Azospirillum sp. TSH100: one gene and its partner. The protein of the gene in region 1 binds, or shares a complex with, the protein of each later gene. Links are inferred from orthologs where the notes say so. Each region holds a gene or a part of one and is shown in the gene's direction. Other genes may lie near its edges.

Region 1 (7,516 bases):
CACCACCTTCCAGGACAATGTGGTCAGCCTGGGCGTGCTGGGTGCGGCGGCGGTGGTCGCCGGCAGCCTACCGGGCATCCTCGACGGCCGGGCGCTGTCCAGCTTCGCCCGGGTCGCCGCGGCCGGTTTGCTGGCCGGGGCGGCGATGGGGCTGAAGAACCCGACCGTGATCTATGCGGTCGGGCTGTGCCTGGGCTTCCTGGCCCTGCCCGCCCGGCCGTGGCGTCGGTTGTGGCTGGCCTTCTTCTTCGGCATCGGCGTGCTGGTCGGGCTGGCGCTGGGCGGCGGCGTGTGGATGGCCCATCTTTGGCACGATTACGGGAACCCGGTCTTCCCGCACATGAACCACATCTTCAAGTCGCCCTTCGCCGCGTTGTCCGACTATGTCAATGTCAGCTTCTTCCCTCCCGGCCTGTGGCAGCGGCTGTTCTTCCCCTTCGTCTTCACCTTTTCTCCCCTGACGGTGGGCGAGGTGCCGTTCTTCGACCTGCGGGTGCTGGCGCTGTTCGTGCTGGTGCCGGCCGGGGTCGTCTGCGCGATCGGCGCCGGCCTGTCGGGGAAACGGAACGTTTGGCTGACGGCTGCGCCGGCGACGCGGTTCCTGCTGACGGCGATGACCGTCACCTACGCGCTGTGGGTGGTGATGTTCTGCATCTACCGCTATCTGGTGCCGCTGGAGATGCTGGCCCCGCTGGGGCTGGTGATGGCGGTCGGGCTGCTGCCGCTGGCACGGCGACTGCGCATCGGACTGGCCGTTGCGCTGCTGGCGCTGGTGCAGCTGACGGTGCAGCCGGCCGACTGGGGGCGGGTCGCCTGGCCGAATGGTGCAGACGGCAGGTGGGTGACGGCCGAGGTGCCGCCGATCGGCAATCCGGACGACACCATGGTGCTGATGGCCGGCTACTGGGCGATTTCGCACGTCATCCCATCCTTCCCGGAGCGGGTCACCTTCGTGCGCATCCAGTCCAACTTCCTGCAGCCGGATTCGGTCGGCAACGGCTATCTCGCCATCATGAAGGACAAGGTCGCCTCGCACCGCGGCCCCGTCCTGATGCTGAGCACCATCCCTGACACGCCGGGCGCGGCGAAGGCGGCCGAGCTGCTCGGCCTGCGGGTGGACCAGCAGCGCTGCCGGCCGATCCCCAACAATCTGGGTGAGACCCTGAACCTATGCGCCGTTGACCGGGCGGGCGACAAAAGGGAGACAGTGGAATAATCGCGGCGTTTGTGCTGTTTATCGCCGCTGAAAGCCGTGTCCGCCTCGCCGTGACTGCCCCCCGCGCCTACCCCATGTACAGCCAGAAGCCAGCGCCATGACCGTATCCACCATCGACCGCCCCGCCCTCACCCCGGCTGCCGACGCTTCCGGAACGCCGTCGGTGGCGGCGGAGGCCGGCCCGGCCCCAACCATCGCGGTGCTGATCCCCTGCTACAACGAGGAGGCGGCGATCGGCAAGGTGGTGCAGGACTTCCGTGCGGCCCTGCCGGACGCCGTCGTCTATGTCTACGACAACAACTCGAAGGACCGGACGGTGGAGGTCGCGCAAGCCGCGGGCGCCGTGGTCCGCCGCGAGCCGTTGCAGGGCAAGGGCAACGTCATGCGCCGCATGTTCGCCGACATCGAGGCGGACGTCTATGTGCTGGTCGACGGCGACGACACCTATCATGCCCCCAGCGCGCCGGAACTGGTGAAGCGCCTGTGGGACGAGCAGCTGGACATGGTCAACGGCGCGCGGGTGACGGAGATCGTCGCCGCCTACCGCCCCGGCCACCGCTTCGGCAACCTCGTGCTGACCGGCATGGTCGCCAAGATCTTCGGCAGCCGCATCGGCGACATGCTGTCGGGCTACCGGGTGTTCTCCCGCCGCTTCGTGAAGTCCTTCCCGGCGCTGGCCAGCGGTTTCGAGACAGAAACGGAGCTGACCGTCCATGCGCTGGAGCTGCGCATGCCGATCGCCGAGGTCAAGACCCCCTACAAGGACCGTCCGCCCGGGTCGCACAGCAAGCTGAACACCATCCGCGACGGCATCCGCATCCTGCGCACCATCATCATCCTGGTGAAGGAGGAGCGGCCGCTGCCCTTCTTCTCCGCGGCCTTCGGGCTGCTGGCCCTGCTGTCGGTGATCCTGGGCGTACCGGTGATCGCCACCTATTTCCAGACCGGGCTGGTGCCCCGCTTCCCCACCGCCCTGCTCGCCACCGGGCTGATGCTGCTGGCCTTCCTCAGCCTGACCTGCGGTCTGATCCTCGACACCGTCACCCATGGCCGCCGCGAGGCCAAGCGCATGAGCTACCTGTCGCTGCGTGCGCCGGGCAACCACCGGCCGCTGGCAGCGGATCGCGGGGCCGGCACCTGCGAGGACGGGCGCCGGTGATGGCATCGGTTTCGAGCCTCCTGGACAGCCGGCTCGGCCGGCTGGGGGTACAGTTCGCCAAGTTCGGCATCGTCGGCGTCATCGGGCTGGTGGTCGACACCGCCGTGCTCTATGCCGGCCTTGCGCTGGGCCTGCAATTCTTCGCCGCCCGCGTGCCGTCCTTCTTCGCGGCGGCGACGGCGACCTGGGCGTTGAACCGCGCCTTCACCTTCCGCGGTGCTGTGAACGAGCCACTGCATCGGCAGTGGGCCAAGTTCATCGCCGCCAACGCCATCGGCGGCGTGGTGAATTACGGCGTTTCGGTCGGACTGGAATCGGGTGTCCAGACGGTCGCCGAGCATCCGTTCCTGGCGGTGGCCGCAGGCTCCATCGCCGGCATGTTCTTCAACTTCGCCGCGTCGAAGCATCTGGTGTTCAAAGGAGCATAGCCGCGCGCGCAGGCAGCCGGATGCGCCCGCGAATCTGCCTTGCGCGGCACCTTATGGACTTATTCCCACGGCTCGCCATATAACGGCGGCCATGACCCGCGAATTCCTGAAGATGCACGGCCTCGGCAACGACTTCGTCGTGATCGACGCCCGTTCCGAACCTTACCGCCCGTCGGATGCGGAGGTGCGCGCCATCGCCGACCGCCGGACCGGCGTTGGGTGCGACCAGTTCATCGTGCTGGAGAAGACCGACGCGCCGGGCGTCGATGCCTTCATGCGCATCCGTAACGCCGATGGCAGCGAGGCGGCAGCCTGCGGCAACGCGTCGCGCTGCGTCGGCTGGTTGCTGATGGAGCAGAGCGGGCGCGACCATGCCAGCTTCCAGACCGCCGCGGATCTGCTGCGCGCCACCCGGGCCGACAACGGCCGGATCACCGTCGACATGGGCGCTCCCCGCCTCGACTGGGCTGCGATCCCGCTGGCCGCTCCGGCCGACACGCTGCGGGTGGAGACGGTCGAGCATGGCGGCTTCGCCGCGCCCGTCGCGGTGAACATGGGCAATCCGCACGCCGTCTTCTTCGTCGACGATGCCGAGGCGGTGCCGCTGGACGAGGTAGGTCCGGTTTTCGAGAACCACCCGGCCTTCCCTGAGCGCGCCAACATCGAGTTCGCCCAGGTGCTGTCGCCCACCGCCATCCGCATGCGGGTGTGGGAGCGGGGAGCCGGCATCACCCAGGCCTGCGGCTCGGGATCCTGCGCCACGCTGGTCGCCGCCGTGCGCCGCGGCCTGACCGGCCGGAAGGCCGACATCATCCTCGACGGCGGCACGCTGACCATCGAGTGGACCGAGGACAACCGCGTCCTGATGACCGGCCCGATAGCACTGAGCTTCAGCGGGCGGCTTTCCGCTGATCTGGTTTCAGTATGAGCGACAGCGCGGACAGCACGACGCAGACCGGCCCCGAGATCGTCACCTTCGGCTGCCGCCTGAACACCTACGAGTCCGAGGTGATGCGCAACCATGTGCGCAGCGCCGGGCTGGACGACGTCGTGATCGTCAACACCTGCGCCGTCACGTCGGAAGCCGAGCGGCAGGCGCGGCAGACCATCCGCAAGCTGCGGCGCGAGCGGCCGGACGCCCGCATCGTCGTCACCGGCTGCGCCGCCCAGATCGACCCGCAGCGCTTCGCGGCGATGCCGGAGGTCGATCAGGTCCTGGGCAACCAGGAAAAGCTCCAGCCGGAAAGCTGGGGGCTGCCGCCGGCCGAGAAGGTGCTGGTCAACGACATCATGTCGGTGAAGGAGACCGCCGGTCACCTGATCGGCGGCTTCGAGGACCGCGCCCGCGCCTTCGTCCAGGTGCAGCAGGGCTGCGACCACCGCTGCACCTTCTGCATCATCCCCTATGGCCGCGGCCCCTCGCGCTCCGTCCCCATCGGCGGCATCGTCGAGCAGGTGCAGGCGCTGGTGAAGGCCGGCTACAACGAGGTGGTGCTGTCGGGCGTCGACATCACCAGCTACGGCCCCGACCTGCCGGGCTCGCCGTCGCTGGGGCAGATGGTGCGCCGGCTGCTGGCGCTGGTGCCGGATCTGCCGCGGCTGCGCCTGTCCTCCATCGACTGCATCGAGATGGACGACGACCTCTGGCGCCTGATCGAGAACGAGCCGCGCCTGATGCCGCACCTGCACCTGTCGCTCCAGGCCGGCGACGACATGGTGCTGAAGCGGATGAAGCGCCGCCATGGCCGCGCCGATTCCATCGCGTTCTGCGAGCGGGTGCGCTCGATCCGCCCCGACGTGGTGTTCGGCGCCGATTTCATCGCCGGTTTCCCGACGGAGACCGAGGAGATGTTCGAGAACACCATGCGGCTGGTGGAGGAGTGCGGCCTGACCTGGCTGCATGTCTTCCCCTACAGCCCGCGCCCCGGCACGCCGGCCGCCCGCATGCCACAGGTTGATGGCGCCATCCGCAAGGAGCGCGCCGCCCGGCTGCGCGCCGTCGGCGAAGCGGCGGAGGCCCGTACGCTGGCGAGCCTCGTCGGCCGCACCGCGACGGTGCTGGTGGAAAAGGACGATCTGGGCCGCACCGAGCATTTCGCCGCGATCCGCCTGGGCCAGCCCTTCCCGCCCGGCTCGCTGGTGCCCGCCGCCATCACCGGCCTCAAGGACGGCGTGCTGACCGGCACCCCGCTCTGACCTCTCTTATAGTGGACACTCCATGATTTTCCGCTGGTTCGGCCGCAAGAAGCCCGAAGAGACCGCTCCGCAGGACGAGGCGGCGAAGGACCAACCGGTCACCCAGGAGTCCGCCACCCCCGCGCCGGAACCGGAGCCGGAAAGGACGACGGAACCGCCGGCCCCTCCGCCCGAGCCGGGAGCCGAGCCGGAGCCCGAATCGGCACCCGCTCCGCCGATTCCCATCGCGCTGACTCCGGCCATCCCACCCGCCGTTGCCGAACCGGTCGAGCCGCCGCCTGTTGCCATCCCGGTGCCAGTCGCCGCGACTGCCGCCCCGGCGGACGTTGCCGCCGCCGAAGAAGCGCCGCCGACCAAGAAAGGCTGGTTCGCCAAGCTCAAGGAAGGGCTGTCGAAGTCCTCCTCAAAACTGACCGACGGCATCACCAGCATCTTCACCAAGCGCAAGCTGGACGACGAGGCGCTGGAGGAGCTGGAAGAGCTGCTGATCACCGCCGACCTCGGCCCGGCCACCGCGGCCAAGGTCACGGCGGAACTGGCGCGCACCCGCTTCGGCAAGGAGGTCTCGCCGGAGGAGGTCAAGGCGACGCTCGCCGCCGAGGTGTCGAAGATCGTCACGCCGGTCGCCAAGCCGCTGGTGCTGGACCCGGCGCTGAAGCCGCATGTCATCCTGGTCGTCGGCGTCAACGGCACCGGCAAGACCACCACCATCGGCAAGCTGGCCCGCCAGTTCAAGGCGGAAGGCAGGAGCGTGATGCTGGCCGCCGGCGACACTTTCCGCGCCGCCGCGGTCAGCCAGCTGAAGATCTGGGGCGAGCGCACCGGCTGCCCGGTCGTCGCCCGCGACACCGGGGCGGACGCCGCTGGTCTGGCCTATGACGCGCTGGAACGCGCCAAGGCCGAAGGCGTCGACGTCCTGCTGATCGACACCGCCGGCCGGCTTCAGAACAAGACCGGGCTGATGGAGGAACTGCGCAAGATCGTCCGCGTCATCAAGAAGCTGGACGAGACGGCGCCGCACACCACCCTGCTGACGCTGGACGCCACCACCGGCCAGAACGCGCACAGCCAGGTGGAGATCTTCCGCGACATGGTCAACGTCAACGGCCTGATCCTCACCAAGCTGGACGGCTCCGCCCGCGGCGGCGTTCTGGTCTCGCTGGCCGAGAAGTTCAGGATCCCGGTCCACGCCATCGGCGTCGGCGAGGGCGTCTACGACCTGCGCCCGTTCGATGCCGATGCCTTCGCCAAGTCGCTGATGGGGCTGGGCGCCGACTGACCGGCGGGAGGCGGTCTCCGTCATCGCCGAATGGCTGAATGCTGGGGGTTGGCCGAAATTCGGCCTTCCCAGCCGGTCGTTCGTACTCCATCTTTGACGGCATGACTGATAAAGCCCCGCTCCAGCCCGGGTCGGCCGGGCGCTTCACCGATGCCAAAGCCGCGCTGGCCTGTGTGCGCGACATTTACGAACGCAACACGGCCTACCTGCGCGACCGTTTCTCCGCCTACACCCAGGGCGAGGAGGAAGGCGGGCGGAACCGGGCCTATTATCCCTATGTGCGGATGACCGCAGTGTCCGGGGTGGCGGTCGATACCCGGCTGTCATACGGCTTCGTCGAGGGGGTCGGCGTCCATTCGACCACGGTGACACGGCCCGATCTGTTCGAGCGCTATCTGCTGGAACAGTTCACGCTTTTGCTGCGCAACCACGGCGTCCCGCTGGAGGTCGGCGTCAGCGAGGAGACGATCCCGATCCACTTCGCCTTTCCGAACGGCATGTATGTCGAAGGCGACCTGCCGCCGGACCGACTGACCAAGCTGCCGGACCTGTTCGACCTGCCCGATCTGGCGCGGATGGACGACACCATCGTCAACGGCACCTTCGACGGCGGGCCGGACGCGGTGAAGCCGCTGGCCCTGTTCACGGCTCCTCGGGTGGACTTCTCGCTGCACCGGCTGCGCCACTACACCGCGACGGCGCCGGAGCATTTCCAGAACTTCGTCCTGTTCACCAACTACCAGTTCTATGTCGACGAGTTCATCCGGCTGTCGCGCGAGATCATGGAGCCGACCGGCGATGCCGATCTGGCGGCCTACCGGGCGCAGTATGACAGTTTCGTCGAGCCCGGCGACATCGTCACCACCAACCAGAATCGGGGCGGTTTCGCCGAAGTTCCTGCGGGCAAGCTGGCACGCATGCCGCAGATGCCGGCCTACCACCTGAAACGGCCGGACGGCAACGGCATCACGCTGGTGAACATCGGCGTCGGCCCGTCCAACGCCAAGACGATCACCGACCACATCGCGGTGCTCCGACCGCATGCGTGGCTGATGCTGGGCCATTGCGCCGGCCTGCGGCATACCCAGCGGCTGGGCGACTATGTGCTGGCCCACGGCTATGTCCGCGAGGACCATGTGCTGGACGCCGATCTGCCGCTGTGGGTGCCGGTGCCGGCGCTGGCCGAGGTGCAGCGGGCGCTGGAAACGGCGGTGGAACGGGTGACCGGGCTGTCGGGT
Region 2 (5,078 bases), 1.3 Mb from region 1 along the record:
TGGCACGGTCGCCAGCGCGGCCGCGGCGGCGCGGGCGGCGCGGCCGAGGGCGATCATCTGGTCGTGCAGGGCGTCGGTGGTGTCGAGCAGGGCGGACATGGAGGTCTCCGGACACTCTATCCGTTGAAGGGACGACGACCTTAACGAATTGTTCGGGGTTGCGAAAGCCGCGCGGTTGTGGGACTTCGGCGTTGCGGTATGGGCGGGCGTGTGCAAAACGCAACGCGCCCCCGCAATGCCGGGACAGGTTTCGGGTAGGGTGACATGCTGACGCTGCTGCTGATCGTCTCCGCCTTCTTTGCCGGTGTGCTGAACGCCGTGGCCGGGGGCGGCAGCTTTCTGACCTTCCCCGCCCTGATCCTGGCCGGCGTGCCGCCGCTGAACGCCAACGCCACCAGCACCGTCGCGGTGTCGCCGGGTGCGCTGGCAAGCGCCTACGGCTACCGGCGGGAACTCGGCCGCATCCGCGACATCCACCTGCCCTCCTTCCTCGGCATCAGCCTCGTCGGTGGGCTGCTGGGCGCGCTTCTGCTGCTGTGGACGCCGCAGCGGACCTTCGAGGTCATCGTTCCCTGGCTGCTGCTGTTCGCGACGCTGCTGTTCGCCGTCGGCCCGACGGCGTCGGCCTGGATCCGCCGCAACTTCACCATCGGCCACGGGACCGTGCTGGCCGTGCAGTTCCTGATCGCGGTCTATGGCGGCTATTTCGGCGGCGGCATCGGCATCCTGATCCTGGCGACGCTGGGCGTCTTCGGCCTGACCGACCTGCATGCGATGAACGGTCTGAAGTCGCTGGTCTCCGGCTGCCTGAACGCGGTGGCGGTGGCGGCCTTCGTCGCCGGCGGGGCGGTCTACTGGACAGAAGCGCTGATCATGCTGGTCGCGGCCATGGCCGGCGGCTATGCCGGCGCCTCGGTCGCCCGCCACATCCCGCCGCCGGTCCTGCGCAAGCTGGTGATCCTGGTGGGGGCCGGCATGACCGTCTATTTCTTCGTCACGAAAGCCTGATTCCCAACGGAGCCCCCGGCATGTCCGCCCTCATCGACCGCAACACCCTGCCCTACCGCCCCTGCGTCGGGATCATGCTGCTGAACGACCGCGGCGAGGTGTTCGTCGCCAAGCGCTGCGGGTCGGAAGCCGACTGGCAGATGCCCCAAGGCGGCATCGACGAGGGCGAGGATGCCCGCAGCGCCGCCTTCCGCGAGTTGGGGGAGGAAATCGGCACGGCGAAGGCGGAGTTCATCGCCATGACCGCCGCCCCCCACCGCTACGACCTGCCCGACGATTTGCTGGGCAAGGTGTGGAAAGGCCGCTGGCGCGGACAGGAGCAGATGTGGATGCTGGCCCGCTTCACCGGCACCGAATCCGACATCCGGCTCGACACCGAGCATCCGGAATTCGATGCCTGGAAATGGATCGACGCCGAGGAGCTGCCGGGCCTGATCGTCGCCTTCAAGCGTCCGGTCTATGAATCCGTCCTGGCCGAATTCCGCCCGCTGATCGCGCCGTCGAAGGGCTGACCGCTCCTGCCGGGCACCGGCCATTCCGCCATGTCCCATTTTTGATTGCGGTTATCCCCAACTTACGGCCGCCCCTTCTCCGTCCGAAGCTTGCGGCTTAACGAATCCTTGAGACGCAATCTGGCAACGTCGCTGCTGCAACCGCAATGCGCAAGAATGTGCCTGCCGTAGACGGAGGGGTGGCGTGTCGCTGATCAAATGGACGGAGGAGGATGACGGCCGGCTCCGTCTGGGCCTGCCGAGCGACCTCGATTTGCCCATGGCGCAACCTCTGCTGGACAGCCTGCGCGCCGCCTTCAAGGCGTCGGTCGACGTCACCGTCCAGGCGGAGGCGGTGGAGCGCATCAGTGCAGCCTGCATCCAGGCGCTGGTCGTCGCCGCCCGCGATGCGGCCGACCGCGGGGCCGCCTTTGCCGTCGCCGCCCCGTCCGTAGTCCTGTCCGAAGCGTGCGAGGATCTGGGACTCGCCGCCTGGCTGAAGCAATGGAGCCGAGCGTGAAGAAGAAAGTGATGACGGTGGATGACTCGCGCACCATGCGCGACATGGTGTCCTTCACCCTGCGCGGCGCCGGCTATGACGTGGTGGAGGCCGCCGACGGCCAGCAGGCGATGAGCGCCATCGCCGTCACCAAGGTGGATCTGGTCATCACCGACCTGAACATGCCGGTGATGGACGGGCTGACCCTGATCCGCAGGCTGCGCGCCATTCCAGCCCACCGCACCCTGCCGATCCTGATGCTGACCACCGAGGCGGACGAGAGCAAGAAGGCCGAGGGCCGCGCCGCCGGCGCCACCGGCTGGATCGTGAAGCCCTTCAACCCCGACAAGCTGGTGTCGGTGGTGCAGAAGGTCTGCGGCTGACCGCAAGCCGTCAGGGTTAAGGAGGGCGACAGCCGTGGACGATCTCAGCCGCTTCAAGCAGACCTACTTCGACGAGAGCGCCGAACTCCTGGCCGTCGCCGAGACCGGGCTGCTGCGCCTCGCCCCCGGCGAAATCGACATGGACGAGGTCAACGCGATCTTCCGCGCCGTCCATTCGATCAAGGGCGGCGGCGGCGCCTTCGGCTTCAACGACCTCGTCGCCTTCGCGCACGAGTTCGAAACGGTGATGGACGGCGTGCGCAACGCCGAAATCCCGGTCACCACCGAACTGGTCGACACGCTGATCCGCGCCAACGACGTGCTGGCCCGCCTGCTGGCGCACGCCGCCGACGAAAGCGATGCTCCGGCCGGCACAACCGACGAGTCCGTCGCTTCCCTGCGCCGCTTTCTCGCCAAGGCCGGTGAGCCGGCGATTGACGCGGTCCCAGCCGCCCCATCTCCGGTCGTCTCGCCCGCCGCCACGCTCTACCCCGACGATGAGGATGACGAGGCCGGCATCTTCGGCGACGCGCTGGCCGCGATCCAGGCCGCGCGCGACGACCAGCCGACACCCGCCCCCGCCGGCCCGGTCCCCGCGGGCAAGGTGCGCTGGACCATCGTCTTCCGTCCGAAGGCGGAACTGCTGCTGTCCGGCAACGAGCCGACCTACATGCTGCGCGCGCTGCGCCGGCTGGGCGAGGCGGAGGTCGTCTGCCATCTCGACAAGCTGCCGTCGCTGCGCGACCTCGACGCCGAACTGCTGCACCTGTCCTGGACGGTGACGCTGCTGGCCGACCCGCAGGTCGACCGCGCCCAGATCGACGACGTGTTCGAATTCGTCGCCGACGACTGCGACATCCGCATCAGTGCCGAAGCCCCCCCACCGGCGATCATCCCGCCCGCCATCATCCCGCCGGCGGAACCGGCCGCCACCGCTCCACCACCCGCACCCACCACCCCGGCCGCCACCACGTCAGGCTCGGCGAAGCCAGGTGACGGCGCCAAGCGGACCAATGGCGGCACGGGCGGGGGCGACCATTCCGGACCGACCACCCACACCATCCGCGTCGATCTCGACAAGATCGACCGGCTGGTCAACATGGTTGGTGAGATGGTCATCACCCAGGCGATGATCGCGGAACATCTGCGCGACCTGCCGCCGGGCCAGTTCCAGGAACTGCTGGAGGGGCTGGAAGGCCTCGCCCAGCATACCCGCGAACTGCGCGAAAGCGTGATGTCGATCCGCGCCCAGCCGGTCTCCAGCGTCTTCTCCCGCATGCCGCGGCTGGTGCGCGAATGCGCGGCGATGACCGGCAAGGAGGTGATGCTGGTCACGTCGGGCGAGACGACGGAGGTCGACAAGACGGTGGTCGAGAACCTCGTCGATCCGCTGACCCACATGATCCGCAACTCCATCGACCATGGGCTGGAAGGCCCGGACGAGCGCGAGCGCATCGGCAAGCCGCGTGCCGGCACCGTGCATCTGTCCGCTGCCCACCGGTCGGGCCGCATCGTGATCGAGGTGACCGACGACGGCCGCGGCATCAACCGCGCCAAGGTGCTGTCCAAGGCGATCGAGAAGGGGCTGGTCCAGCCCGGAGCCAGCCTGTCGGACGAGGAGATCGACAACCTGATCTTCCTGCCCGGCTTCTCCACCGCCGATCAGGTGTCGAACCTGTCCGGCCGCGGCGTCGGCATGGACGTGGTGCGGCGGAACATCTCCAGCCTGGGCGGGCGCATCGGGGTCTATTCGACGCCGGGCGAGGGCTCGCGCTTCGTCCTGTCGCTGCCGCTGACGCTGGCGGTGCTGGACGGCATGGTGATCTCGGTGGGGGAGGAGCGCTTCGTCCTGCCGCTGACCAACATCGTCGAAAGTCTTCGCCCGAAGCCCGCCGACCTGCACGGGCTGGTCAACAAGTGCGACGTCATGATGGCGCGCGGCGAATATGTCCGGCTCGTCCATCTGCACCGGCTGTTCGGCATCCCCAAGGCCATCGACGATGCCACCAAGGGGCTGGTCGTGCTGGTGGAGACGGAGGACGGCTCCCGTCTCGGCCTCGTGGTGGACGAGGTGCTGGGCCAGCAGCAGGTCGTCATCAAGAGCCTTGAAGCCAACTTCCGCCGGCTGGACGGCGTCGCCGCCGCCACCATCCTGGGCGACGGCCGGGTCGCCCTGATCCTGGACGTGGCGGGCCTGCGCGAGATGAGCCGCCACGGTTCCGGCGCCGGAAGCTTCGGCAACGCGAACTCCTCCGGCGGCACCCCCCCGTCTTCCCCGTCCCTGCCCGCCCCGGCGGACAGCACCGACCAGCGTCAACGCCAAACGGTTTGAGGTCCAGCGATGAGCAGCTCCACCGCAATCGCCCCCGTCGGCTCCCGCACCGATCTCCAGTCCGCCGGCATCGCGAACGGAATCGAGGAGCAGTATGTCACCTTCACGGTCGGCAGCGAGGAATATGGCATCAACATCCTTGCCGTGCGCGAAATCCGCGGCTGGACGCCGGAGAGCCGCCTGCCGAACCTGCCCGACTATGTCCGCGGCGTCATCAACCTGCGCGGCATCATCATCCCGATCTTCGACCTGCGCGCCCGCTTCGGCGGCGGGCCGACCCAGGTGACCAAGCGCCATGTCGTGGTGGTGATGCAGGTGGGCGAGCGGACCCGCGGCATCCTGGTCGACGCCATTTCCGACATCCT

The links. The genes of interacting proteins can lie anywhere in the genome.
Region 2: the proteins of dapF (region 1) and E6C72_RS01680 are in contact, whole or in part, in a solved structure (PDB 5YGU), measured with the Escherichia coli proteins. The link is inferred for Azospirillum sp. TSH100 from one-to-one orthologs.

Annotation. Positions count from the first base shown.
Region 1 is NZ_CP039634.1:1,653,408-1,660,923, reverse strand. Bases 1,904-4,812 are described here. They hold dapF (diaminopimelate epimerase), read left to right. Parts: upstream 1,904-2,894; coding sequence 2,895-3,731; downstream 3,732-4,812. Other genes in these bases: mtaB (tRNA (N(6)-L-threonylcarbamoyladenosine(37)-C(2))-methylthiotransferase MtaB), read left to right, coding at 3,728-4,812; E6C72_RS07910 (GtrA family protein), read left to right, coding at 2,375-2,803; E6C72_RS07915 (glycosyltransferase family 2 protein), read left to right, coding at 1,904-2,375. Outside these bases: E6C72_RS07920 (hypothetical protein), read left to right, coding at 1-1,216; more of E6C72_RS07915, read left to right, coding at 1,314-1,903; more of mtaB, read left to right, coding at 4,813-4,999; signal recognition particle-docking protein FtsY, read left to right, coding at 5,022-6,278; E6C72_RS07890 (AMP nucleosidase), read left to right, coding at 6,380-7,516. UniProt on the Escherichia coli protein: Involved in the succinylase branch of the L-lysine biosynthesis and in the biosynthesis of the pentapeptide incorporated in the peptidoglycan moiety. Catalyzes the stereoinversion of LL-2,6-diaminopimelate (L,L-DAP) to meso-diaminopimelate (meso-DAP).
Region 2 is NZ_CP039634.1:334,103-339,180, forward strand. Bases 1-2,774 are described here. They hold E6C72_RS01680 (RNA pyrophosphohydrolase), read left to right. Parts: upstream 1-1,028; coding sequence 1,029-1,520; downstream 1,521-2,774. Other genes in these bases: E6C72_RS01670 (glutamate-5-semialdehyde dehydrogenase), read right to left, coding at 1-99; E6C72_RS01675 (sulfite exporter TauE/SafE family protein), read left to right, coding at 265-1,008; E6C72_RS01685 (STAS domain-containing protein), read left to right, coding at 1,705-2,019; E6C72_RS01690 (response regulator), read left to right, coding at 2,004-2,381; E6C72_RS01695 (chemotaxis protein CheA), read left to right, coding at 2,416-2,774. In the rest of the region: more of E6C72_RS01695, read left to right, coding at 2,775-4,713; E6C72_RS01700 (chemotaxis protein CheW), read left to right, coding at 4,723-5,078. UniProt on the Escherichia coli protein: Master regulator of 5'-end-dependent mRNA decay.